One region of the Nonomuraea sp. NPDC049655 genome, then DNA from elsewhere that is predicted to be linked to it. Evidence: predicted binding sites of a transcription regulator. Region 1 holds the regulator's gene; the other holds the start of a gene.
What was found. The regulator HrcA, encoded in region 1, represses chaperone genes, less so after heat shock. The targets are predictions, from matches to a motif close to TTGGCACTCTCNNNNNGAGAGTGCCAA.

Region 1 (11,700 bases):
GATCTTCTCGTAGAGGGTGCCGGGCAGGAAGCCGAGCCGCTCGCCCGCCTCGACCGCCGGCCTGGTCAGGATGATGCGGTTGACCCGCTTCTCCTGCAGCGCGCGCACGGCCTTGGCCATCGCCAGGTACGTCTTGCCGGTGCCCGCGGGCCCGATGCCGAACACGATCGTGTGCTGGTCGATCGCGTCGACGTACCGCTTCTGGTTGACGGTCTTCGGCCTGATCGTGCGGCCGCGGGAGGACAGGATGTCGAGCGAGAGCACCTCGGCCGGACGGTCGGAGGTCATGCGCAGCATGGCGATGCTCCGCTCGACCGCGTCGGGCGTGAGCTCGCCCCCGCTGCGCAGCACCTCGACCAGCTCCTCGAACAGGCGCACGACCGCGCCGCTCTCGTCGGGGCTGCCGGTGACGGTGATCTCGTTGCCCCGCACGTGGATGTCGGCCCTGAAGGCGCCCTCGATGACGCGAAGCAGCTCGTCACGGGAGCCGAGGAGGCTGACCATCGGGTATTCGTCCGGAATCAGCACCTTGGCTTGAGTGCGCGAGGGAGGTGCCGTGCGTCGGGATTCATGTAGTTCGGACATGGGCAGGCCAGCGGCCTGATGCCTCCCGGTCTGTTCGGTGTTCTTCTCCGCCCATCGTATCCGCCACCAGGCTGATTGCTCGCGTCAATATCAGCCGGGCGGCCACGTGAGGTCACGCCCTCCGAGAACATGGGCGTGCACGTGGAAGACGGTCTGGCCGGCGCCCGGGCCGGTGTTGAAGACGATCCGGTAGCCCCCCTCGGCCACGCCGTCCTGGACGGCGACGGCGTGCGCGGCCTTGAGCACGTCGTCGGCGAGCCCGTCGTCGGCGGCGGCCATGGACGCCGCGTCGGGATGGTGCGCGCGCGGAATGACCAGCACGTGCGTCGGGGCCTGCGGATTGATGTCGCGGAACGCCAGCGCCCTGGCGTTCTCGTAGACGACGTCGGCCGGAATTTCCTTGGCCACGATTTTGCAGAAGAGGCAGTCGCTCACGGCAGTACCCTATCGAGAGCGACCGTTCGGCAGTCCGTTGCGAATCGGTAATCCGTGGTGTCGTGCGCCCGAAGATCCGCGCGGTTAGGGTGAGTGTGCGACACTTCAGAGCAAAAAAGTTGATTCAGGGTCGGGCGAGCGCCACCTGGCGAGGAACACGACTGGGTAATGCACCCTAAGGAACCGGGGAAACCTTCAGAACCGGAAGAGAGTAAACCCTCTGGGAAGGCCGCGCGTCCCACTGATGTGACCACCGAAACCCTTCTGGCCGACAGGTCGATGGGGGCGGTGCCGGTCGGGTGGGATGCCGACATGGCCGTGACCGCGCTCTACAGCGCGCACTTCCGGTCATTGGTGCGTCTCGCGGTGTTGCTGGTGCGTGACATGGCAACTGCCGAGGAAGTCGTGCAGGACGCGTTCGTCGCCATTCACGGCGCCTGGCGCAGACTGCGCGATCCCGACAAAGCACTCGCTTACCTGCGTCAGTCTGTCGTCAACCGGTCCCGTTCCGTGCTGCGTCACCGCGCGGTCGTCGAGAAGTACGCACCCAAGGGCCTGCCGGACGCCCCGAGCGCCGAGAACGGCGCGATCGGCGAGCTGGAACGCTCCGCCGTCATCGAGGCGTTACGCGCCCTGCCGACCCGACAGAGAGAAGCACTGGTTCTGCGTTATTACGGAGATCTGTCCGAAGCTGAGATCGCCCACGCCATGGGCATCAGCAAGGGCGCGGTCAAGAGCCACACCGCCCGTGGAATGGCCGCGTTGCGGTCCGTCCTGGAGAAGATGTCATGACTCAGCCCCCCGACGAGTACGGCGACGTCCTGCGCCGTGCGCTCCGCGCGGAGGCGGACGCGGTCGTGCCCTCGCCGGAAGGACTGCAGATCATCCGCGCCCGCATCGAGCGGCGCGGCGTCCGTAACCTGTTCTGGTGGCGTGCGGGCGCGGCGGCGGTCAGCGCCGTGCTGGTGGCGGGGACGATCGTGATGGTCGTTCCCGGGCTGCGCTCCCAGATCTTCGAGACGCCCGTCAAGGTGGTGGACAACTCGACCACCACCCCCGGCAACTCCTCGACCAGGCTGTCCACGCCGCCCAGGCGCGACAGCCACAGCGCCGAGCCGCCGCCCGCGGTGGTCGTGCCGCCCAGCCACAGCGAGACCCACCGGCCCTCCGAGACGGCCAGGTCGACCAGGCAGCCCACGCCGTCGCCGACGCCGTCCTCGACGCCCTGTCCGAGCGGTGAGCCCGCCGGCGACCAGGAGTGCCCCGAGATCACGCCGACCCCCACGCCGACCCCGCCGGAGACGACCGAATCGCCGACGTCGTGCCCCTCCGACGAGTGCCCACCGGACGACGTGCCCACCGGCCCGAGCGACCTGAGCAGCCCGCTGGTGGACGTGCCGCACACGACACCCTGAGCTGGAATCACCAGCGCCCGGTACGCGCGAGCAGCACGGCCGCCGCCGCCACCCCCGCCGTGGAGGTGCGCAGCACGGTGGGCCCGAGCAGCACGGGCACCGCCTTGGCCGCGGCGAACCTGCGCAGTTCCTCCTCCGAGACCCCGCCCTCCGGCCCCACGACGACGACGATGTCGCCGCCGGGCGGCAGCGCCACCTTCGACAGCGGCTCGGCGGCCTCCTCGTGCAGCACGAGCCCCAGCGCCGCGTCGGCCAGCAGCCCCTCGACCTGGGCGGTGGAGGCGAGCTCGGCCACCTGCGGCAGGTGGAACCGGCGCGCCTGCTTGCCGGCCTCGCGGGCCGTGGCACGCCAGCGGCCCAGCGCCTTGGCGATCTTGTCGCCCTTCCACTGCGTGATGCTGCGCGAGGCGGCCCAGGGCACGATCACGTCGACCCCCACCTCGGTCATCATCTCGACGGCCAGCTCGCCCCTGTCGCCCTTGGGCAGCCCCTGGACGACCACCAGCCGCCGCGCGGGCGGCTCGACGGTGTAGCGGGCGAGCACGTCGAGCGCGAGTGCGTCCTTGAACACCTCGCGCACCACGCACTCGGCGACGTCGCCCGCGCCGTTGGTCAGGTCGACCCGCTCGCCGGCGCGCAGGCGCCGCACGGAGGCCGCGTGCCGCCCCTCAGGGCCGTCGAGCGTGAGCTCGGCGCCGTTGAGGTCCTCGGCGAGGAACACGGGGACGGTCACGGGTGATCGTCACCTGCCGTTGAAGGCGTCACGCAGGCGGGAGAAAAAACCCTGCTGCCCCGGGGCGAACTTTCCCGGCGGCCGCTCCTCGCCGCGCAGCCTGGACAGCTCGCGCAGCAGGTCCTCCTGCGTCTGGTCGAGCCGCATCGGGGTCTCGACGTTGACATGGATGAGCAGGTCGCCCCTGCCGGACTCGTTGAGCCGCTGCACGCCGCGCCCGTACATGGTGATGACCTGGCCGGACTGGGTGCCGGGGCGCACGTCGATCTCCTCGGAGCCGTCGAGCGTCTCGACGGCGAGGATGGTGCCGAGCGCGGCGGCCGTCATCGGGATCTGGACCGTGCAGTGGAGGTCGTCGCCGCGCCGCTCGAAGATCTCGTGCGCGCGTTCGACGATCTCCAGGAACAGGTCTCCGGGCGGGCCGCCGCCGGGGCCGACCTCGCCCTCGCCGGCGAGCTGGATGTGGGTGCCGTCCTCGACGCCCGCGGGGATGCGGACCTTGATCGTACGGCGGGTGCGCACCCGGCCGTCGCCCGAGCACTCCTGGCAGGGGTGGCGGATGATGCTGCCGAAGCCGCCGCACTGGGGGCACGGCCGCGAGGTCATGACCTGGCCCAGGAACGAGCGGGTGACCTGGGAGATCTCGCCGCGCCCGTTGCACATGTCACAGGTGTCGGGGTGGGTGCCGGGGGCCGCGCCGGCGCCGTGGCACACCTCGCACAGCACGGCGGTGTCCACGACCAGCTCGCGGGTGGTGCCGAACGCCGTCTCGCGCAGGTCGAGCTCGACCCGGATGGTGGCGTTGCGGCCCCTCCTGGCGCGCGAGCGCGGCCCGCGGGTGCCGCCCGCGGTGCCGAAGAAGGCGTCCATGATGTCGCTGAAGGGGAAGCCCGCGCCGAAGCCGCCGGCGCCCGCGCCCGCACCCGCGCCGCCGCCGAAGGGGTCGCCGCCCAGGTCGTACATCTGGCGCTTGTTCGGATCGGACAGCACCTCGTAGGCCTGCGTGATCTCCTTGAACCGCTCCTGGGTCTCAGGATCGGGGTTCACGTCGGGGTGCAGCTCGCGGGCGAGGCGGCGGTAGGCCTTCTTGATCTCGTCCTGACTGGCGTCACGGCGCACCCCGAGGGTGGCGTAGTAGTCGCTGTTTGCCACTTATCGACCTCTTAAGATGCAGCCAGGATCTGGCTGACGTAGCGTGCCACCGCGCGTACGGCGCCCATCGTCACGGGGTAGTCCATCCTGGTGGGACCCAGCACGCCGAGCCGGGCCAGTTGGTTGTCGCCAGAACCGTATCCGGTTGCGACGATGGACGTGCCGCGAAGGTAGGGGTTTTCCGAGCCGATGCGCACGGTGAGCGCGGACGGGGTGTCTGTGGATGTCTCGCCGAGCAACCGCATGAGCACGACCTGCTCCTCCAGCGCCTCCAGCACGTCGCGCAGGCCGGTGGCGAAGTCGGCGCCCGCGAGATTGGCCGCGCCGGCGAACACGATCTTCTCGTCATGGCGTTCGACGAGGGTTTCGAGCAGCACCGACAGGATCGTGGCCACGGCGGGCCGGTCCTCGGCGGGCAGCCGCTCGGGCAGGTCGGCGACCAGCTCGGGGACGTTGCTCAGCCCGCAGCCGTCGAGGCAGGAGTTGAGCACCGCGCGCAGATGGGCGATGCGGTCGTCCTCCACCACCTCGGGCAGCTCGATCACGCGCTGCTCGACGCGCCCGGTGTTGGTGATCAGCACGAGCATGACCCGCCGCTCGTTGAGCGGGACCAGCTCGACGTGCCTGACCGTGGAACGGGTCAGCGTCGGGTACTGCACGACCGCGACCTGCCTGGTGAGCTGCGCGAGCAGCCGCACGGTGCGGAAGACCACGTCGTCGAGGTCGACCGCGCCGGCGAGGAAGGTCTCGATCGCCCGCCGCTCGGCCCCCGACAGGGGCTTGACCTGCGAGAGCCGGTCGACGAACAGGCGGTAGCCCTTGTCCGTCGGCACGCGGCCCGCGCTGGTGTGCGGCTGGGTGATGTACCCGTCCTCCTCCAGAGCGGCCATGTCGTTCCTGACCGTTGCCGGGGAGACCTTGAGGTTGTGGCGCTCCGCCAGCGCCTTGGAGCCCACCGGTTCGTTGGTGGACACGTAGTCTTCGACAATGGCGCGGAGCACCGCCAGCTTCCGTTCGTCGAGCACGTGCTCACCTCCTGCCTCTGCCTAACAGGGAAACGACAGGTCTAGCACTCCGTGTTCCCGAGTGCCAAGTGTACGGCTCTCGCCCACAAGGTGCGATAACACCAGGTCCCATCCTGTTGCTAGCGACTTACAAGCGACAGGCCTCACACTTGCCGCATGACCGACAATTCCCAGCCCCCGCAGTACGGACCGCCCCAGGGGCAGGGTCCCTACTACGGTCAGCCGAACCAGTACGCCCAGCCCCCGTACCAGCCCCAGCAGCACGGCCAGCCGCCCTACCAGCAGCAACAGCCGCCCGCCCAGTACGGCCCCCCGCCCCAGTACGGCCAGCAGAACCAGTACGGCCAGCAGAACCAGTACGCCCAGCCCGACCAGTACGCCCACCCCGACCAGTACGGCCCCCACAACCAGTACGGCGGCCAGCCGCAGTTCCCGGCCAGGATCGACGGCAAGGCGATCAAGCCCCGCCTGTGGTGGATCGCCGTCGTGTGGGCCGTGGCCGTCGTGCTCGGCGTCGTGGGCGTGGTCGTGTTCGCCGGCGGCGTGCTGAGCAGCGTCTCGGACATGGCCCCGACGAGCACGTTCGCGTCGGGCGAAAGCGTGAAGGTCGCGATCGACCCCGCCAAGCGCCCGGCCGTCTACATCGCCACCGACACGCGGGTCAACTACCAGTGCGAGATCTCCGGTGGCCCGGCCCAGGCCAGGCTGGTCAAGGTCTCCGGCACCCAGACGCTCAGCGCCGGCGGCACCACCTGGCAGGAGATCCTCGCCGTCAACGCCCCCGCCAAGGGCGACTACCAGCTGACCTGCGCCACGCAGGAGGAGTCGTCGGCCCGCTTCGGCGTGGGCCGTGACGTGCTCTCCGCGGCGGGCGGCCTGTTCGGCGGGGTGGCGGCGCTGTTCCTGTTCCCCGGCGCCGGTCTGCTCATCGGCATCATCGGCACCGTCGTCGTCCTCGTACGGCGCAGCGGCGCGCGTAAGCGCCTTGCGGTCAGCGGGTGATTTGCTACGGTCCCCGTGTGTACGAGGGCGATGTGCTGGCGGGCAATTGGCGGCGGCCGGGCAAGGGCAAGATCCCGAAGGTGCCCGCCGAACTCGACCTGGTCGTGGAGGACGCCGACAGCGGCTTCTGCGGCGCCGTGGTGGCCTGCGACAAGGAGGCCGTCACCCTGGAGGACCGGTTCGGCAAACGCCGCCTGTTCCCGCTGGCGCCGGCCGCGTTCCTGCTGGAGGGCAGGCCCGTGACGCTGGTGCGCCCGGCGGCCGCGGCCCCGGCGGGGCCCAGGCGCAGCGCGTCCGGGTCCATCGCCGTGGAGGGGCTGCGGGCCCGGGTCGCCAAGGAGAGCCGGATCTACGTCGAGGGCGTGCACGACGCCGCGCTCGTGGAGAAGATCTGGGGCCACGACCTGCGGGTCGAGGGGGTCGTGGTCGAGTACCTGGAGGGCGTCGACGACCTGCCCGCCATCGTGGCCGAGTTCGCCCCCGAGCCGGGCCGCAGGCTGGGCGTGCTGGTCGACCATCTGGTGCCGGGGTCGAAGGAGAGCCGGATCGCGGCCCGGATCACCTCGCCGCACGTGCTCGTCGTGGGTCATCCGTACATCGACATCTGGCAGGCGGTCAAACCGTCCGTGCTGCGCATCCCGAGCTGGCCCGACGTGCCGCGCGGGGTGCCGTGGAAGGAGGGCGTGCTCGCCGCACTGGGCTGGCGCATGGAGCCCGCGGACGCCTGGCGGCGCATTCTGGGCGCCGTCTCGTCCTACGCCGACCTGGAGCCGGAGCTGCTCGGCCGGGTCGAGGAACTGATCGACTTCGTTACGGAGGCATCATGAGCCAGGCCCCGCCACCCCCCGACGACTCCACCCCGGACGTCCCGCCCTCTGACGTCCCGCCTTACGACGTCCCGCCTTACGACGTGCCGCCTTCTGACGTGCCCCGCGACCAGGGCTCGGGCCCCCAGCTCGGCTACGGGCAGCAGCCGGGTTCCCAGCCCGGCTACGGGCGGCAGCCGCCGAGCCGGCCCGGTCCGCAGCCCGGCCCCATGCCCACGCCGCCCCCCTACGTGCCCCCGCCGCCCGGCTACGGCCAGCCCCCCGGCCACGGCCAGGCTCCGGGCTACGGGCAGCAGCCGGGTTACGGCTACCCCGCCGGGCCGTACGTGCCCGGCCGGTTCGGCCCGCGCCGCGGCAGCGACGACACCACGATGGCCATGCTCGCCCACCTGCTAGGCCTACTGGTCTCGTGGGTCGGCCCGCTGGTCATCTACCTGATGAAGAAGGACGAGTCCCCTTATGTCAGGGACCAGGCGGCCGAGGCGCTGAACTTCCAGATCACGATGTTCATCGGCTACGCGGTGGCGATCGTGCTGTCGATCGTGCTGGTCGGCCTGCTGCTGTTCCCGATCATCTGGATCGTGTCGCTGATCTTCCACGTCCAGGCGGCCATCGCCACCAACCGGGGCGAGAACTACCGCTACCCGTTCGCCATCCGCCTGGTCACATGAGCTCGGTGATCAGGGCGTCGGCCAGCAGCCGCCCCTTGAGGGTGAGCACCATCCGGCCCGCCCTGAACGGCCCGGGCTCCAGCAGCCCGCGCGCCAGCGCGCTCGCCACGGACGTGCGGGCGCCGGGGGCGACCTCGGCGAGCGGGTAGCCGGAGATCAGCCGCAGCTCCAGCATCAGCCGCTCGGCGGCCCGGTCGTCGCCGGTGAGCACCTCGCGCGCGTGCGCGGGCGAGGTGTCCGCCGCCAGGCGCTGGGCGTAGGCGGCCGGGTGCTTGACGTTCCACCAGCGGGTGCCGCCGACGTGGCTGTGGGCGCCGGGGCCGGCGGCCCACCAGTCGCCGCCGGTCCAGTAGAGCAGGTTGTGCCGGCAGCGGGCCTGCTCGGAGGTGGCCCAGTTGGACACCTCGTACCAGGAGAAACCGGCCTCTGCCAGCATCTCCTCGGCGATCAGGTAGCGGTCGGCGGCGACGTCGTCGTCGGGCATCGGCAGCTCGCCGCGCCGGATCCGGGCCGCGAGCCTGGTGCCCTCCTCCACGATCAGCGAGTACGCCGACACGTGGTCGGGCCCGGCCTCGATCGCGGCGGCCAGCGAGGCCCGCCAGTCGTCGTCGGACTCCCCCGGCGTGCTGTAGATCAGGTCGAGGTTGACGTGCTCGAACCCGGCCGCCCGCGCCTCCTGGACGGCCCGCGCCGGACGGCCCGGCGTGTGCCGGCGGTCGAGCACCTGGAGCACGTGCTCACGCGCGCTCTGCATGCCGAAGCTGATCCGGTTGAAGCCGCCCTGACGGAGTTTGTCGAGGTAGGCGGGTTCGACGGACTCGGGGTTGGCCTCGGTGGTGACCTCCGCCCCCGGCCGCAGCCCGAACTCGGCGTCGATCGCGGCCAGGACGCGCGCCAGGTCCTCGGGCGGCAGCAGCGTGGGCGTGCCGCCGCCGAAGAACACCGTCTCCACGGGCAGGTCGGCGTCGCCGAGCACGCGCCGGGCGAGGCGCACCTCCGCCACGACCGTGTCGGCGTAGTCGCGGTGGGAGGCGCCGGGCCCTAGCTCGGCGGCGGTGTAGGTGTTGAAATCGCAGTAGCCGCAGCGGGTGACGCAGAAGGGCACGTGCACGTAGAAGCCGAACGGGCGCTCGCCGAGCCCGCGCAGCGCGCTGTCGGGCAGCTCGCCGGAGGCGGGCGCCGGATCGCCGTCGGGCAGGGTGGATGGCACGTCATCCAGTGTGCCTGCTCACGGGTGTGCTCCGAGCCATCGAAGGAGGCGGCACATGACGGGCGTGGGAATCGTGGGCGCGGGGATCTCCGGCCTGACGCTGGCCCTGCGACTCCAGCAGCTCGGCGTCGCGACCACGCTCTACAGCGAGGGCGACGCGGCCGACCTGGGCCGCGGGCGGCTGCCGAACACGGTCGGCAGGATGGGCCGCGCGCAGGACCGCGAGCGGGAGCTGGGCAGCCTGCACTTCCTCGACCCCGGCTGCCTGCTGGTCAGCGGCAGGCTCTCGATCAAGGGCGATCCGCCGCTGGAGTTCACCGGCCGCGTGACCGAGCCGTTCCACGGGCTCGACTTCCGGGTGCTGCTGCCGGCGCTCATGGACGACTACACGAGCAGAGGCGGCCGCCTGGTCGTCGATCCCCTCCCGCCGGACGCGGGCCAGGTCGCCCACTGGTCGCGCGACCACGAGCTGATGGTGGTGGCCACCGGGCGGCGCTCGGTGCGCGAGCTGTTCCCGCGGGTTCCGGCCTGGTCTCCGTACGAGGCGCCGCAGCGGATCCTGGCCGCCGGGCTGTTCCACGGGTTCGATCCCGGGCCGGCCTTCGGCTTCAACATCTCGCCCGGCTGCGGCGAGATCCTGTGCATGGCGATGATGACGCGGTCGGGCGTGCATGGCGGCGTCCTGGTCGAGGCGATCCCCGGCGGGCCGCTCGACGTGCTGGCCCGGGTGCCCGCCGACGAGTTCTGCAAGACCTTGCTCGCCCTGCTGCCCGAGCACGCGCCGCGCCTGGCCGAGCTGATCGATGCGGCCGCGTTCGAGCTGCTCGGGCCGGAGGACCTGTTGCAGGGCGCGATCACGCCGGTCGTGCGCGAGGCGGTGGCCGAGCTGCCCGGCGGCGGCGTGGCGCTGGCGATCGGCGACGCCTGGGTCACCAACGACCCGATCACCGGGCAGGGCGCGAACCTGGGCTCGGCCTGCGCCTGGATCGTGGCCGAGGCCATCGCGGCGGGCGGCCCTTACGACGCGGCGTTCGCGCGGGAGACGGCCCGGCGCATGTGGGTGGCGGCCGAGCCGGTCGTCGCGTGGACGAACGCCTTCCTGCGGCCGCCGGCCGAGCACGTCCTCGCCCTGCTCGCCGCCGCCGCGACCAGGCAGGAGGTGGCCGATCTGGTGCTGTCGCTGTTCGGCGACCCGGCGCGCGCGTGGCGGCTGTTCTCCAGCGCCGAGGAGGTGTCGCGCGTCGTTGACGGCACGGGGTGACGGTTCTACGATCGCGTCAACTTATAGGAAAGTTTCTTATAAATTCACCCCCCAGGAGCGCCCGTGAAGAAGATCCTCCTCGCACTCTCGCTCTTACTCGGGCTCACGGCGGTGTCCGCGCCCGCCGAGGCCCATCCCGGATTCAAGCGGGTCGCCTACTTCATCCAGTGGGGCGTGTACGGGCGCAACTACCACGTCAAGGACGTGGACACCAGCGGCGCCGCCGCCAAGCTCACCCATCTCAACTACGCCTTCGGCTTCGTCAACGCCGAAGGCTCCTGCTACTCGGCCGACCCCTGGGCCGACTGGCAGCGCCCGGTGCCGGCCGAGCAGAGCGTGGACGGCGTCGCCGACCAGCCGGGCCAGGCGCTCAACGGCAACCTCAACCAGCTGCGCAAGCTCAAGGCCAAGCACCCCGGCCTCAAGGTGCTGATCTCGCTCGGCGGCTGGACCGGGTCCAAGTACTTCTCCGACGCCGTGCTCACCGCCGAATCGCGGTCCGCGCTGGCCCGGTCGTGCGTCGACCTGTGGCTGCGCGGCAACCTGCCGGGCCTGGAGCCCGGCGCGGGCGCCGGCGTGTTCGACGGCGTCGACCTGGACTGGGAGTGGCCGGGCTCGGCGGGCAACGACGGGAACGTGATCAGGCCCGAGGACCGGCGCAACTTCACCCTCTTCGTCGAGGAACTGCGCGCCCAGCTCCGGGCCTTCTCGGCGAGCTCCCAGCTCACCGCCTTCCTCCCGGCCGCCGCCGCGAAGATCGACGCCGGGTTCGAGGTGCGCCGCGTGTTCCGGTCGCTCGACTTCGCCACCGTCCAGGGGTACGACCTGCACGGCACCTGGGAGTCGCGGACCGGGCACAACGGGAACCTGTTCAACGACCGGCGCGACCCCAACCCCGTCAGGTACAGCGTGGACCAGACCGTGCGCGACTACCTGTCGCGCGGCGCGCCCGGCCGCAAGATCGTCGTGGGTGTGCCCGCGTACGGGCAGGGCTGGACCGGCGTGACCGGCGGCGGCGACGGCCTCTGGCAGCCCGCGACCGGACCGGCCGCCGGCAAGTGGGGGCCGGGCAGCGAGGACTACAAGGACCTGGCGGCCAAGCCCGGCAAGCGCTACCGGGACGTGCGCACCGGCGCGATGTGGCTCTACGACGGCAACGAGTTCTGGTCCTACGACGACCCGGCGTCGCTGCTGGAGAAGGCGGCCTACATCCGGCTCAAGGGCCTGGGCGGCTCGATGATGTGGTCGATCGACCAGGACGACGCCCGCGCCTCCCTCACCTCGGCCCTGTACGCCGTCCTGCGCTAGACGGACGGCCGGCCGGGTGGGCGGGCTCTAGCCGCTCGCCCGGCCCGCGCGCGCGGCCAGCTCGTCCCATTCCGGG
Region 2 (11,700 bases), on a different contig from region 1:
GTCGGCGTACGTGGCCCGCAGGGCGGTCAGGCAGCCGGGCCGCACCGCGGCGGGCTGGAACGCCACCCGGCACGGCGCCTCGGGAGCCACGCCCGCCAGCACGTACGTCACCCTGGCCCCCGACGGGCTGAGGCCCGGCACGACCAGGGGGAAGATCCGCGTCACCGGCCAGGCGTGCCAGCGCTCCGGCACGGGCGCGTCGGCCTGCGGCCAGAACACGGACAGGATGGAGAGCAGCACGACGGACAGTTGGTACACGTCAACCTCGAACGGGAGGGGAGGGACGCCCGATCTGCCGTGCATTCTGGCACGCCGACGATGATTCGTTCCGACGCTTCGGTAAACAGGCCGATACGCGGAGTAATTGACGTTATGCGGCCATTCGCCCTAGGGTGTCGGCGAAAGTCGGACATGCGCCCCAGGTGGGAGCCCCAGCCGCTGCGCCGCGTCGCCGTAGTTGACCGCGATGGCGATCAGCCCCGCCGAGTCCGTGAACGCCACCAGCTCGCCCGGCGGCACCGCCGCGAACGTCGCCCGGAAGGGCATCGCGAGCTGCCGCCGCCCGAGCCACACCCCCAGCGTGTCGCCCACCTGGACGCCCAGCGCCTGCAGGTCGCCGGCCGCGATCGACAGCTGCGTGTTGCCGTAGCGGTCGACCGAGACGACCTCGCCCTCGACCGAGCCCTCCCGCAGCAGCGAGGTCGGCGCGGGCAGCGTGACCAGCCGCTCGACCGGCACCCGGGGGCCCAGCTCGGCCGGGTCCAGGCCGCCGGCCAGCCGCCCGGCGACCGGCGCGAAGACGTCCCGGCCGTGGAAGGTCGGCGACACCGGCCGCAGGAAGAGCTCCTCGTTGCTGAGCGCGTACGCGGCCCGCGCGCCGCCGCTGGCGTGCACCGCCCAGGACAGCAGCCCGTTGTCGGGGCCGACGAACACCCGGCCGCCCGCCTCGACCGCCACCGACCGCCGCGCGCCGCCCACGCCGGGATCGACCGCGCCGATGTGGACGCCCTCAGGCAGGTAGGGGATGGTCTGGGCGAGGATCGCCGCGCCCCGCCGTACGTCGCCGGACGGGACGAGGTGGCACACGTCGATCACCCGCGCCTCGGGCGCGATCCCGGCGATCACTCCGTGGCAGGCGGCCACATAGCCGTCTTCGAGCCCGTAGTCCGTGAGGAGCGTGATGACTGGGGTCACATTTCGTGACTGTACGTCCGGCAATCCGCCGTGAACAGCCGCAGATCGCACATTACGATTGGCCACGGGCCGCGAAGCGTGCGATGTGATCGTCGCACGCCCCTTCCCGAGGAGGACATCATGGGAGCACCGCTCAGCGGTGACAGTGCTGCCCAGGAACCGTCCCGGACATCCCTCAACGACCGCGATCTCGAACTCCTCGCCTTCGAACGCCAATGGTGGCGGCACGCGGGCGCCAAGGAGCAGGCCATCAAGGAGACCTTCGGGTTCTCGGCCACCCGCTACTACCAGTTGCTCGGCGAGTTGATCGACAGACCGGAGGCGCTGGAGCAGGACCCGATGCTGGTCAAACGGTTGCGAAGGTTGCGCTCAACCCGTCAGCGCGACCGTGCGGCGAGACGGCTCGGCATGCGTCCCTGACCGGCTGGGTACGGCAGCCGCGTGAGGAACATCCCTGGTATGGAAGCGATCCTTAAAGATCCGTCCGGCGCCGTGATCGGGCTCGACTTCGACGGAACCCTGTCGCCGATCGTGCCCGATCCCGCCTCCGCCAAGATCCACCCCGAGGCCCCCGCCGTGCTCGCCGACCTGGGCGCGCACGTCGGCGCCGTGGCCATCGTGACCGGCAGGCCGGCGGCCACCGCGCTCGAACTCGGGCCCGGCCTGGCCGACGTGCCCGGCCTCGTGGTGCTCGGCCACTACGGCTTCGAACGGTGGGAGCACGGACGCGTCTCGGCGCCGCCGCCGCCGCCCGGCGTGCCGCGCGTGCGGGCCGAGCTGCCCCTGCTGCTCGACGCGCTCGGCCTGCACGGCGTGGTGATCGAGGACAAGGGCAGGGCGGTGGCCGTGCACACCAGGCGCGCCCCCGACCCCGAGGGCGCGCTCGCCGCGCTGCGCGAGCCGCTGGCCGAGCTGGCCGGGAGACACGGCCTGGTGATCGAGCCGGGACGCATGGTCCTGGAGCTGCGCCCGCCCGGCATGGACAAGGGCCACGCGCTCGGGCTGTTCCTGGCCGAGCGGGACGCCAGGTCCGTCATGTTCGTCGGCGACGACCTCGGCGACCTGGCCGCCTTCGACGCCGTACGCGCCTCGGGGCTGCCCGGCGTGACCGTGTGCAGCGGCTCGGCCGAGGTGACCGCGCTGGCCGAGCGGGCCGACATCGTGGTCGACGGGCCCGACGGCGTGGTGGCGCTGCTGCGGGAGCTGACGACGGCCTTCACCCGTCCCTAAGGTCCAGCCGTTCGTGAGCCGGCTCGCGGCCTTGCGCCGTCTGGGCCGGCTCGCGGCTTTCAGCCGTTCGTGATTGGGCTGCAAGTGGCGGGTCCTACGTTGGTGCGCATGTCACGACGATCTCTCGCCGCCGCCTCGGCCGCGGCTCTGGCCACCCTGGCCGCCGTGCTGGCCGTCCCCGGCGCCGCCTCCGCCGCCCCCGCCCAGCAGCTCAGGCTGCGCGGCGGCCTGACGCTCTACATCCCGATCGAGTGGGTGGTCCACCGCAAGGGCGGCGACGTCGTCCAGGTGGTCACCGGGCGGTGCGCCAAGCCGCAGGGCTGGGGCTCGCCGGAGTGCGACGCGTTCTACGTCCTCGGTCCCGCCGCGATCAAGCGGGGCGCCGAGGGGTTCGGGCCCTACACGGGCAAGGACCCGTACTATCCGGCCAGCGACGTGCAGCCCTGCCCGATCAACCGCAAGTGGGGCGAGGTCGTCGGCCCCAAGGTCACCAGGGGCTACCGGCAGATGGGGGCCGGGCACAAGGCCGCCTACAACGCCTGGCAGGCCACGTGCGTCAGCTACTCGGGCGGCGGCGTCAAGGCCCGCTTCACGCAGCGCGAGTGGTACCTGCCGAAGAGCGGGATCCTCGTCGTCGACCAGTGGGACACCCCCGGCCTGGCCGACACGCTCAAGTACGCCGACTGGAGATGAGCACCCCGGCGACCGCCAGGCCGATGACCACGGGCACCAGCAGGAACGCGTTCCCGGTGCCGTAGCCGTCGGCCAGCGCGCCGAGCAGCAGCGGGCCGATCGCCATGGCGGCGCCCGCCCACACGGGCGAGGCGGCCGCCGCCCGGTCCGCCCGGTCGCCGGAGGCGGCGATCAGCGTGCTCAGCGCGAGCGGGAACTGCAGCGACGCGCCCAGTCCGCTCAGCGCCAGCCCCGCGTACGACAGGATCGGCGCGGTGCTCGCCCAGAACAGCACCCAGCCGAGGGCCATCAGCCCCAGAGCGCCGGCCAGCAGCGGCGTGGCCGGCAGCCGCAGCGCGAGCTGCGCGCCCGCGAACCTGCCCGCCGCCATGCCGCAGACGAACGCCGTCAGCCCGGTCGCCGCGACGGCCGCCGGCACGCCCGTCCTGAGGGCGAACAGGTCGGCGGCCCACAGGTTGAACGTGAACTCCAGCGCCACGCAGCAGAACAGCACGCCCCCGGCCAGATGGAAGCGCCACCCGCCGCCCTCCCGCGCCGGGACGACCGCCCCGGCGACCGCGCCGGCCCGCCCTCCGCCGGCCCGCCGGGGCGCGGGCCAGGAGCGGCCCAGCGACAGCGCCAGCAGGGCGCTGACGGCCGGGGTGACCAGCAGGGCGGCCCGCCAGCCGAGCGCGCTCTGCGCCACCTGGCTGAGCACGAACGTCGCCACCATCCCCACCAGCACGCCCACGGCGTTGGCCTCGCTGAGCGCGGCCGGCCCCGCGGCCCCGTGGTGGTCGCTGAGCTCGGCCATCGCCGCGTAGAGCATGACCGAGCCGAAACCGCCGGCCACGCCGTAGCCGAGCAGCGTCAGGGGCAGCGCGGAGCCGGCCATGACCAGCAGCACGCCGGCGTTCATCCCGGCCAGGCCGAGCCAGCACGTCGAGCGCCGGCCGAGCAGCCTGGTGAGCAGGGGCAGCGCGAGCCCGGCGCCGATCGTCCCGACCGCCATGGCGGTGCCGTGCAGCCCGGCGACGGTGGCCGTGGTGCGCTGGTCGGCGCGCAGCAGCGGGAGGGCGGCGCTCAGGCCGTACACGAACGTGGCGAACGTGCCGAGCAGGAAGTAGATGAGCCAGGTCGGACGGTCCCGGACGAGTCTGATGGGCACTGAGACCGTCGACACCCGGCAGCCTCCGTCATTGGCAGTGAACCCGACTTCTCATGTTAAAGCAGGGCGTCGAGTTGGGATTCCAGCCACTTGTGCGGCGGCAGTGCGGTGGCCGCCTCGTGCAGCCGGTCGCGGCGCCGCCGGCGTTCGTCCTCGGGCATCACCAGCGCCTCGTACAGCGCGTCCGCCGTGCCGCTCACGTCGTAGGGGTTGACCACCAGCGCGTACGGGCCCAGCTCGGCGGCCGCCCCCGCCTCGCGCGAGAGCACCAGGGCGCAGCGCGGCGACAGGACCGGCCCCTCCTTGGCGACCAGGTTCATGCCGTCGCGGATGGGGTTGACCAGCAGCACGTCGGCCAGCCGGTAGGCGGCCAGCGAGCGCGGGTAGTCGTCGTTGACGTTGAGGATGACCGGGTCCCAGTCCTCGGTGGCGTACTCGTCCTCGATCTCGCGCGCGCAGCGCTGCACCGACGCGGTGTACTCGCGGTATTCGGGCAGGTCGTGCCGGCTGGGGTAGGCGAAGGCCAGGTGGACCACCTTGCCGTGCCACTCCGGATGGGCGGCCAGGAACTCCCGGTAGGCCAGCAGCCCGCGCACGATGTTCTTGGACAGCTCGGTGCGGTCGATGCGGACGATCAGCCGGCGTCCGGCCACCTGCTCGGCCAGCGCGGCCATGTGCGACTCGACGTCGGGCTCGCAGGCCCGCGCCCACAGTGCCGCGCCGTCCACGCCCAGGCTGTGCACGCCGACGCGGGTCGTCCTGCCCTCGTGGGCGACCGTGCCGGCCGCGCGGTCCACCCGCGCGCCCAGCAGCGCCTCGCAGCAGTCCATGAACGCCGCCGCCCACCGGGCGGTGAGGAAGCCCGCGTGGTCGGCCCCCAGGATGCCGTCGAGCACCTCCCTGGTCACCGCGTCGGGCAGCAGGGAGAAGTACTCGGGAGGGGCCCACGGCGTGTGGCTGAAGTGGGCGATGCGCAGGTCGGGCCGCTCGGCGCGGAGCATCGCCGGGGTGAGCGTCAGGTGGTAGTCCTGGACCATCACGCGCGCGCCGTGCCCGGCCTCCTCGGCCAGCGCCAGCGCGAACGCGCCGTTGTAGTCGCGGTAGGACTCCCACTCGCGCCGGAACTTGGTGCCGAAACTGGGGGAGTTGGGGATGTCGTACAGCAGGTGGTTGACGAACCACAGGGTCGAGTTGGCCACGGCGTTGTAGGCGCGGTGGAAGGTGGCCGCAGGGATGTCGAGCATCCGCAGGGCGCCCGTGTCGTAGCCGCAGCGGTCGAGCCGGCCCCCCGGGGCCAGGCGCACGGCGCTGCGGTCGCCGTCGGACAGCGCGGCGCACACCCACAGCACGCCGTGCTCCTTGGCCACCCCCGACAGGCCCGAGACGAGGCCGCCACCACCGCGTTTCATGGTCAGCTCACCGTCGTCGTCGACGGTGAAGGAGACCGGCCCGCGGTTGGACGCCACGAGAACGCTGTTCATTTGGGCTCCCTTCGCCCATAGGATCCCAGCTATGGCGCTAGATGAGCTAACCGAGGAACTCGCCCGCTCGGCCGCGGCCGGAGACCATCGCGCGCTCGGCGAGCTCCTGGCCAGGATCGAGCCTGACGTGATGCGCCACTGCGCCCGGATCCTGCCCTATCACCAGGACGCGGAAGAAGCCTCGCAGGACACTCTGCTGGCCGTGGCGCGCAACATCGGCCGGTTCGAGGGGCGGGCCAGGTTCAGCACCTGGCTGCACATCGTGACCGCCAACTGCGCGCGCACCACGTACCGCTCGCTGAAGCGCAGGGCCGCCGAGCAGACGTCGGAGGAGCTGCCGATGCAGAAGCCCGACGCGCGGCGGGTCAGCGTGATCGCCGGCTCGCGGCTCGACCTGCTCGACGCGATGGAGGCGCTGGAGGCCGACAAGCCCGACCTGGCCCAGGCGCTGGTGCTGCGCGACATCGTCCAGCTCGACTACAACGAGGTGGCCGAGCAGCTCAACATCCCGCTCGGCACCGCCAAGTCCCGCATCCACCAGGCCCGCAAGTACGTGCAGGGAGTCCTCGGGGAGGACTATCGGTGAGACGCGTCCTCTCGCATGGTGAGACGGGTGGTTGTTTCCGCCACTTGAGAAGGTAGAGTCCTTTTCGACAACTGAATATTGCTCATCCAGAGGGGTGGAGGGACCGGCCCTGCGAAGCCCCGGCAACCCTCCCGGCTTGTGCTCGCGACCTGGCGAGGCCGACCGGGACAAGGTGCCAATTCCGGTTCGCGGTCAAGGTGGCCGCGGGCGAAGATGAGGGAAGGCCTCGCTTCATGTCGCTCGACTTTGGTCCTGCCGTCGCTCTGTCCTGCCGCGAGTGCGGCACGCGCTACCCCCTGGGTCCCAGCTTCGCCTGCCTGGAGTGTTTCGGGCCGCTCGAAGCGGCCTACTCCTTCGGCCAGGTGACCCGCGCGGACATCGAGTCCGGCCCCGCCAACATCTGGCGCTACCGCTCCCTGCTCCCGGTCCCCGCCGACGTGGCGAGCAAGCCCAACATGAACCCGGGCTGGACGAAGCTGGTCAAGGCCGGCAACCTCGGCAAGGCGCTCGGCATCCGGTCCCTGTTCGTGAAGGACGACTCGGGCAACCCCACCCACTCCTTCAAGGACCGGGTGGTCGCCATCGCCGTCGAGGCGGCCAGGAACTTCGGTTTCCACACGCTCTCCTGCTCCTCCACGGGCAACCTCGCCGGCGCGGTCACCGCCGCCGCCGCGCGGGCCGGCCTCGACGCGTGCGTGTTCATCCCGGCCGACCTCGAAGCGGCCAAGATCGCCATGGCCCGGGTGTTCGGCGGCCGGCTGATCGGCATCGACGGCACGTACGACGAGGTCAACCGGTTCTGTTCGGAGCTGATCGGCGACCCGCTGGGCGAGCGGTGGGGGTTCGTCAACGTCAACCTGCGGCCCTACTACGCCGAAGGGTCCAAGACGCTCGCGTACGAGATCGCCGAGCAGCTCGGCTGGCGGCTGCCGGAGCAGATCGTCATCCCCATCGCCTCCGGCTCCCAGCTCACGAAGATCGACAAGGGGTTCAAGGAGCTGATCGCGCTCGGGCTGGTCGAGGACACCCCCTACAAGGTGTTCGGGGCCCAGGCGGCCGGGTGCTCGCCGGTCTCGACGGCGTACAAGGCGGGGCACGACGTCGTCCAGCCGGTCAAGCCGGACACGATCGCCAAGTCGCTGGCCATCGGCAACCCCGCCGACGGGCCGTACGTGCTGGACATCGCCCGGCGCACGGGCGGGGGCGTCGAGGACGTCACCGACCCCGAGATCGTCGCCGCCATCAAGCTCCTGGCCTCCACCGAGGGCATCTTCGCCGAGACCGCGGGCGGCGTCACGGTGGGCGTGCTGAAGAAGCTCGTCGAGACGGGCAGGCTCGACCCCGAGGCCGAGACGGTGGTCCTGAACACCGGCGACGGCCTGAAGACGCTCGACGCGATCAGCGACGACGCGCGGCCCACCGCCGTGATCCGGCCCTCTCTCGACGCGTTCCGCGCGACTGTCTGACAATCCAGGAAAGGCAACAAAAACCATGAGCGTTTCTGTGCGGATTCCCACCATTCTGCGCACTTACACCGGGGGTAACGCCGAGGTGAGTGGCGAAGGGGCGACTCTTCGTGACGTTCTCGCCAAGCTTGACTCCGACTACCCGGGGATCGGCGCGAGAATTCTGGATGAATCGGGCAAGATTCGTCGTTTTGTCAACGTATACGTTGGTGATGAGGATGTCCGTTTCGCCGAGGGCCTGGACACTCCCGCCCCTGAAGGCACTCAGATCTCCATCATCCCCGCCGTCGCGGGCGGCTGACCGCCGGACCACCGACTCTTGAAGGCGCCCCTTGTGGGCGCCTTCTTGTTTTAGAACCAAATTCAACCTCGAACGACTCAGCCTTCGATGAAATTAGCGTTTTGTCGGTTGACTCTGTTGCCAAACCCCGTGCCACAGGTATGGTCGAGGGCGATCGTCTGGCTGATTTTCCCAAAAGTCATGCGATTACGGGTCTCGCGAAGGAATGGGCGAGATCTGCGAGCCCAGTAAGAGGAGTCGGAAGTGGCGCAGGGCACCGTCAAGTGGTTCAACGCGGACAAGGGCTACGGCTTCATCGCGGTAGACGGTGGTAAGGATGTATTCGTCCATTACTCAGCGATCATGATGGACGGGTACCGCTCTCTCGAACAGGGACAGCGCGTCGAGTTCGAGATCACGCAGGGCCAGAAGGGGCCGCAGGCGGAGTCCGTCCGCACGGTCTGATTCACCCTCGCTGGTATGCACCAAGGCGGGACGTGCGGCAGCGCAGTCCGTACGGGCTCGCCACTGTTTCCTCCGTCGGCTTCGCACGGCGGGCCGCGCCTCAGGGGCGGCTCGCCGTGCGAACCGGCGCACCCGATGACCTGCCCGATGAGCTGGGGTGGGGTGCCCGTGGCTTGCACTCGGCAGGGTAGAGTGCTAAACAGTTCGTTGGCACTCTGTGTGGCAGAGTGCCAACAACTCGGATCGAGACGATGGGGTCTGCCGAACGGAGATGCAGGCCTATGCCGTCGCGGGCGTCGGCTCGGTCCAGGACACGCCACCCTGCATCTGGGAGGTCTAGCCTTATGGCAGCCAAGATGATCGCGTTTGACGAGGACGCCCGGCGCGGTCTCGAGCGCGGTATGAACCAGCTCGCCGACGCCGTCAAGGTGACCTTGGGCCCCAAGGGGCGCAACGTCGTGCTGGAGAAGAAGTGGGGCGCTCCCACGATCACCAACGACGGCGTCTCCATCGCCAAGGAGATCGAGCTCGAGGACCCGTGGGAGAAGATCGGCGCCGAGCTGGTCAAGGAAGTCGCCAAGAAGACTGACGACGTCGCCGGCGACGGCACCACCACGGCCACCGTGCTCGCCCAGGCTCTGGTGCGCGAAGGTCTGCGCAACGTGGCCGCCGGCGCCAACCCGATGGCCCTGAAGAAGGGCATCGAGGCCGCCGTCGAGCGGGTCAGCGAGGAGCTCTCCAAGCTGGCCAAGGATGTGGAGACCAAGGAGCAGATCGCCTCCACCGCCTCCATCTCCGCCGCCGACCCCGAGATCGGCTCGCTCATCGCCGAGGCGATGGACAAGGTCGGCAAGGAAGGCGTCATCACCGTCGAGGAGAGCAACACCTTCGGCCTTGAGCTTGAGCTCACCGAGGGCATGCGCTTCGACAAGGGCATGACGTCGATGTACTTCGTGACCGACTCCGACCGCATGGAGGCCGTTCTCGAAGACCCGTACATCCTGATCGTCAACAGCAAGGTCTCGGCCAACAAGGACCTGCTGCCGCTGCTCGACAAGGTCGTGCAGTCCGGCAAGCCGCTGCTGATCATCGCCGAGGACGTCGACGGCGAGGCCCTGGCGACCCTGGTGGTCAACAAGATCCGCGGCCTGTTCCGCTCCGTGGCCGTCAAGGCCCCGGGCTTCGGCGACCGCCGCAAGGCCATGCTGGGCGACATCGCGATCCTGACCGGCGGTCAGGTCATCGCCGAGGAGGTCGGCCTCAAGCTCGAGACCGCCACCCTCGACCTGCTCGGCCGCGCCCGCAAGGTCGTGGTGACCAAGGACGAGACCACCATCGTCGACGGCGCCGGTGACGCCGAGGCGATCTCCGGCCGGGTCAACGAGATCCGCGCCGAGATCGAGCGCACCGACTCCGACTACGACCGTGAGAAGCTGCAGGAGCGCCTGGCCAAGCTGGCCGGTGGCGTGGCGGTCATCAAGGCCGGCGCGGCGACCGAGGTCGAGCTCAAGGAGCGCAAGCACCGCATCGAGGACGCCGTGCGCAACGCCAAGGCGGCCGTCGAGGAGGGCATCGTCCCCGGCGGTGGCGTGGCGCTGCTGCAGGCCGGCGCCAAGGCGTTCGACAAGCTCGAGCTCAACGGCGACGAGGCCACCGGCGCGGCGATCGTGAAGAAGGCTCTTGAGGAGCCCCTCAAGCAGATCGCGGTCAACGCCGGTCTCGAGGGCGGCGTCGTCGTGGAGAAGGTGCGCAACCTGACCCCGGGCGAGGGCCTCAACGCCGCTTCCGGCGAGTACGTCAACATGTTCGAGTCCGGGATCATCGACCCGGCCAAGGTGACGCGCTCCGCGCTGCAGAACGCCGCCTCCATCGCGGCGCTCTTCCTCACCACCGAGGCCGTCATCGCCGAGAAGCCCGAGAAGACCCCTGCTGCTCCGGCCGGCATGCCCGGCGGCGGCGACATGGACTTCTAGGCCTCGCCTGGTCGCTGACGCATCAGAAGGCGGTTCGGATCTCCAAGGATCCGGCCGCCTTTTGTTGTGTCCGGTCCCGTCACGTTTAGTAGTTATTGACTACGGACAGTAACGAAACGAAGTGACGATTCACCGCACAAAGGAGTAGTTACATGAATTCCCGCACCGCGCGCGTTCTCGGGCTCGGAGCCGTCATGCTGGCCGCCGCGGCCGCCATGACGATGCCCGCCCAGGCAGACGACCACGGTTACCTGGACGAGGCCCTGGAGTACGTCGACGTGCCCTACTGCGCGGGCTACCTGGAACTGTACGACCGCGACTACTGCGCCTCGCCGTCCAGGTGGACGTCGCAGGACGAGCGCGGGGAGATGTCGGAGGAGGGCGAGGACAGGTCGTCGGAGGAAGCCGAGGACAGGTCGTCGGACCAGGCCGACGAGAGGTCCGACGAGCGCGGGGACGCCTCGGAGGAGGGCGTGGACATGTCCGGCGAGCGCGGCGACGTCTCGGAGGAGGGTCAGGACATGTCCGGCGAGCGTGAGGACGTCTCGGAGGAGGGGCAGGACATGTCGGGCGAGCGTGAGGACGTCTCGGACGCCTTCGAGGGCGAGTCGGGCGGCGAGAGCGAGGACCTGTCGTCCAACGCCCCCGGGGACTTCACGTTCGCGGACGAGCTGGTGCAGGGCGACTGAACCCCGTCTGGTGGCGCCGGGCGTACGGAACCCGACGCGGCACCACGGCGAAGGCGCCCCGAACGCGAACGGGGCGCCTTCGCCGCGGTGTTGTGCCGGTCTCAGACGCCGAAGTGCGCGACGATGTGGCCGCGGGCCAGCGTGTTGGCGGTTATGTTGAAGCCGACCACGGCCGGGCTCGCGTCGCCGCCGACGCCCAGCTCGTCGACCCCGAGCGCGTGCACCGTGAAGACGTAGCGGTGAGGGGCGCCGGGCGGGGGAGCGGCGCCGCCGTAGTCCTTGGTGCCGTAGTCGTTGCGGGCGTGGACCGCGCCGGCGGGCAGGCCCTTGAAGTCGGGGCCGGTGCCCGCGCCCCTGGGCAGCTCCGTGGTGTCGCCGGGCAGGTCGAACAGCACCCAGTGCCAGAAGCCGCTGCCGGTGGGGGCGTCGGGGTCGTGGCAGGTGACGGCGTAGCCGCGGGTGCCCTCGGGCGCGCCCGACCAGCGCAGCTGGGGCG

Region 2: the regulator HrcA is predicted to act here: its motif matches at 8,750-8,776, upstream of groL (chaperonin GroEL).

The regions. Positions count from the first base shown of each region.
Region 1 is NZ_JBITLS010000007.1:209,984-221,683, forward strand. It holds gene ACIBQ6_RS23785 (PhoH family protein) at 1-585, opposite strand, end outside; gene ACIBQ6_RS23790 (histidine triad nucleotide-binding protein) at 676-1,020, opposite strand; gene ACIBQ6_RS23795 (SigE family RNA polymerase sigma factor) at 1,300-1,812, shown strand; gene ACIBQ6_RS23800 (hypothetical protein) at 1,809-2,435, shown strand; gene ACIBQ6_RS23805 (16S rRNA (uracil(1498)-N(3))-methyltransferase) at 2,443-3,168, opposite strand; gene dnaJ (molecular chaperone DnaJ) at 3,178-4,320, opposite strand; gene hrcA (heat-inducible transcriptional repressor HrcA) at 4,332-5,345, opposite strand; gene ACIBQ6_RS23820 (hypothetical protein) at 5,502-6,347, shown strand; gene ACIBQ6_RS23825 (DUF3097 domain-containing protein) at 6,365-7,174, shown strand; gene ACIBQ6_RS23830 (DUF4870 domain-containing protein) at 7,171-7,845, shown strand; gene hemW (radical SAM family heme chaperone HemW) at 7,838-9,055, opposite strand; gene ACIBQ6_RS23840 (styrene monooxygenase/indole monooxygenase family protein) at 9,111-10,316, shown strand; gene ACIBQ6_RS23845 (glycoside hydrolase family 18 protein) at 10,380-11,624, shown strand; gene ACIBQ6_RS23850 (MOSC domain-containing protein) at 11,652-11,700, opposite strand, start outside.
Region 2 is NZ_JBITLS010000012.1:359,014-370,713, reverse strand. It holds gene ACIBQ6_RS35610 (hypothetical protein) at 1-258, opposite strand, end outside; gene ACIBQ6_RS35605 (SAM-dependent chlorinase/fluorinase) at 388-1,194, opposite strand; gene ACIBQ6_RS35600 (DUF3263 domain-containing protein) at 1,315-1,614, shown strand; gene otsB (trehalose-phosphatase) at 1,654-2,424, shown strand; gene ACIBQ6_RS35590 (hypothetical protein) at 2,533-3,117, shown strand; gene ACIBQ6_RS35585 (MFS transporter) at 3,095-4,279, opposite strand; gene ACIBQ6_RS35580 (trehalose-6-phosphate synthase) at 4,321-5,745, opposite strand; gene ACIBQ6_RS35575 (RNA polymerase sigma factor) at 5,777-6,331, shown strand; SAM riboswitch class I at 6,411-6,551, shown strand; gene thrC (threonine synthase) at 6,565-7,797, shown strand; gene ACIBQ6_RS35565 (MoaD/ThiS family protein) at 7,823-8,098, shown strand; gene ACIBQ6_RS35560 (cold-shock protein) at 8,342-8,542, shown strand; gene groL (chaperonin GroEL) at 8,887-10,515, shown strand; gene ACIBQ6_RS35550 (hypothetical protein) at 10,668-11,204, shown strand; gene ACIBQ6_RS35545 (YbhB/YbcL family Raf kinase inhibitor-like protein) at 11,306-11,700, opposite strand, start outside.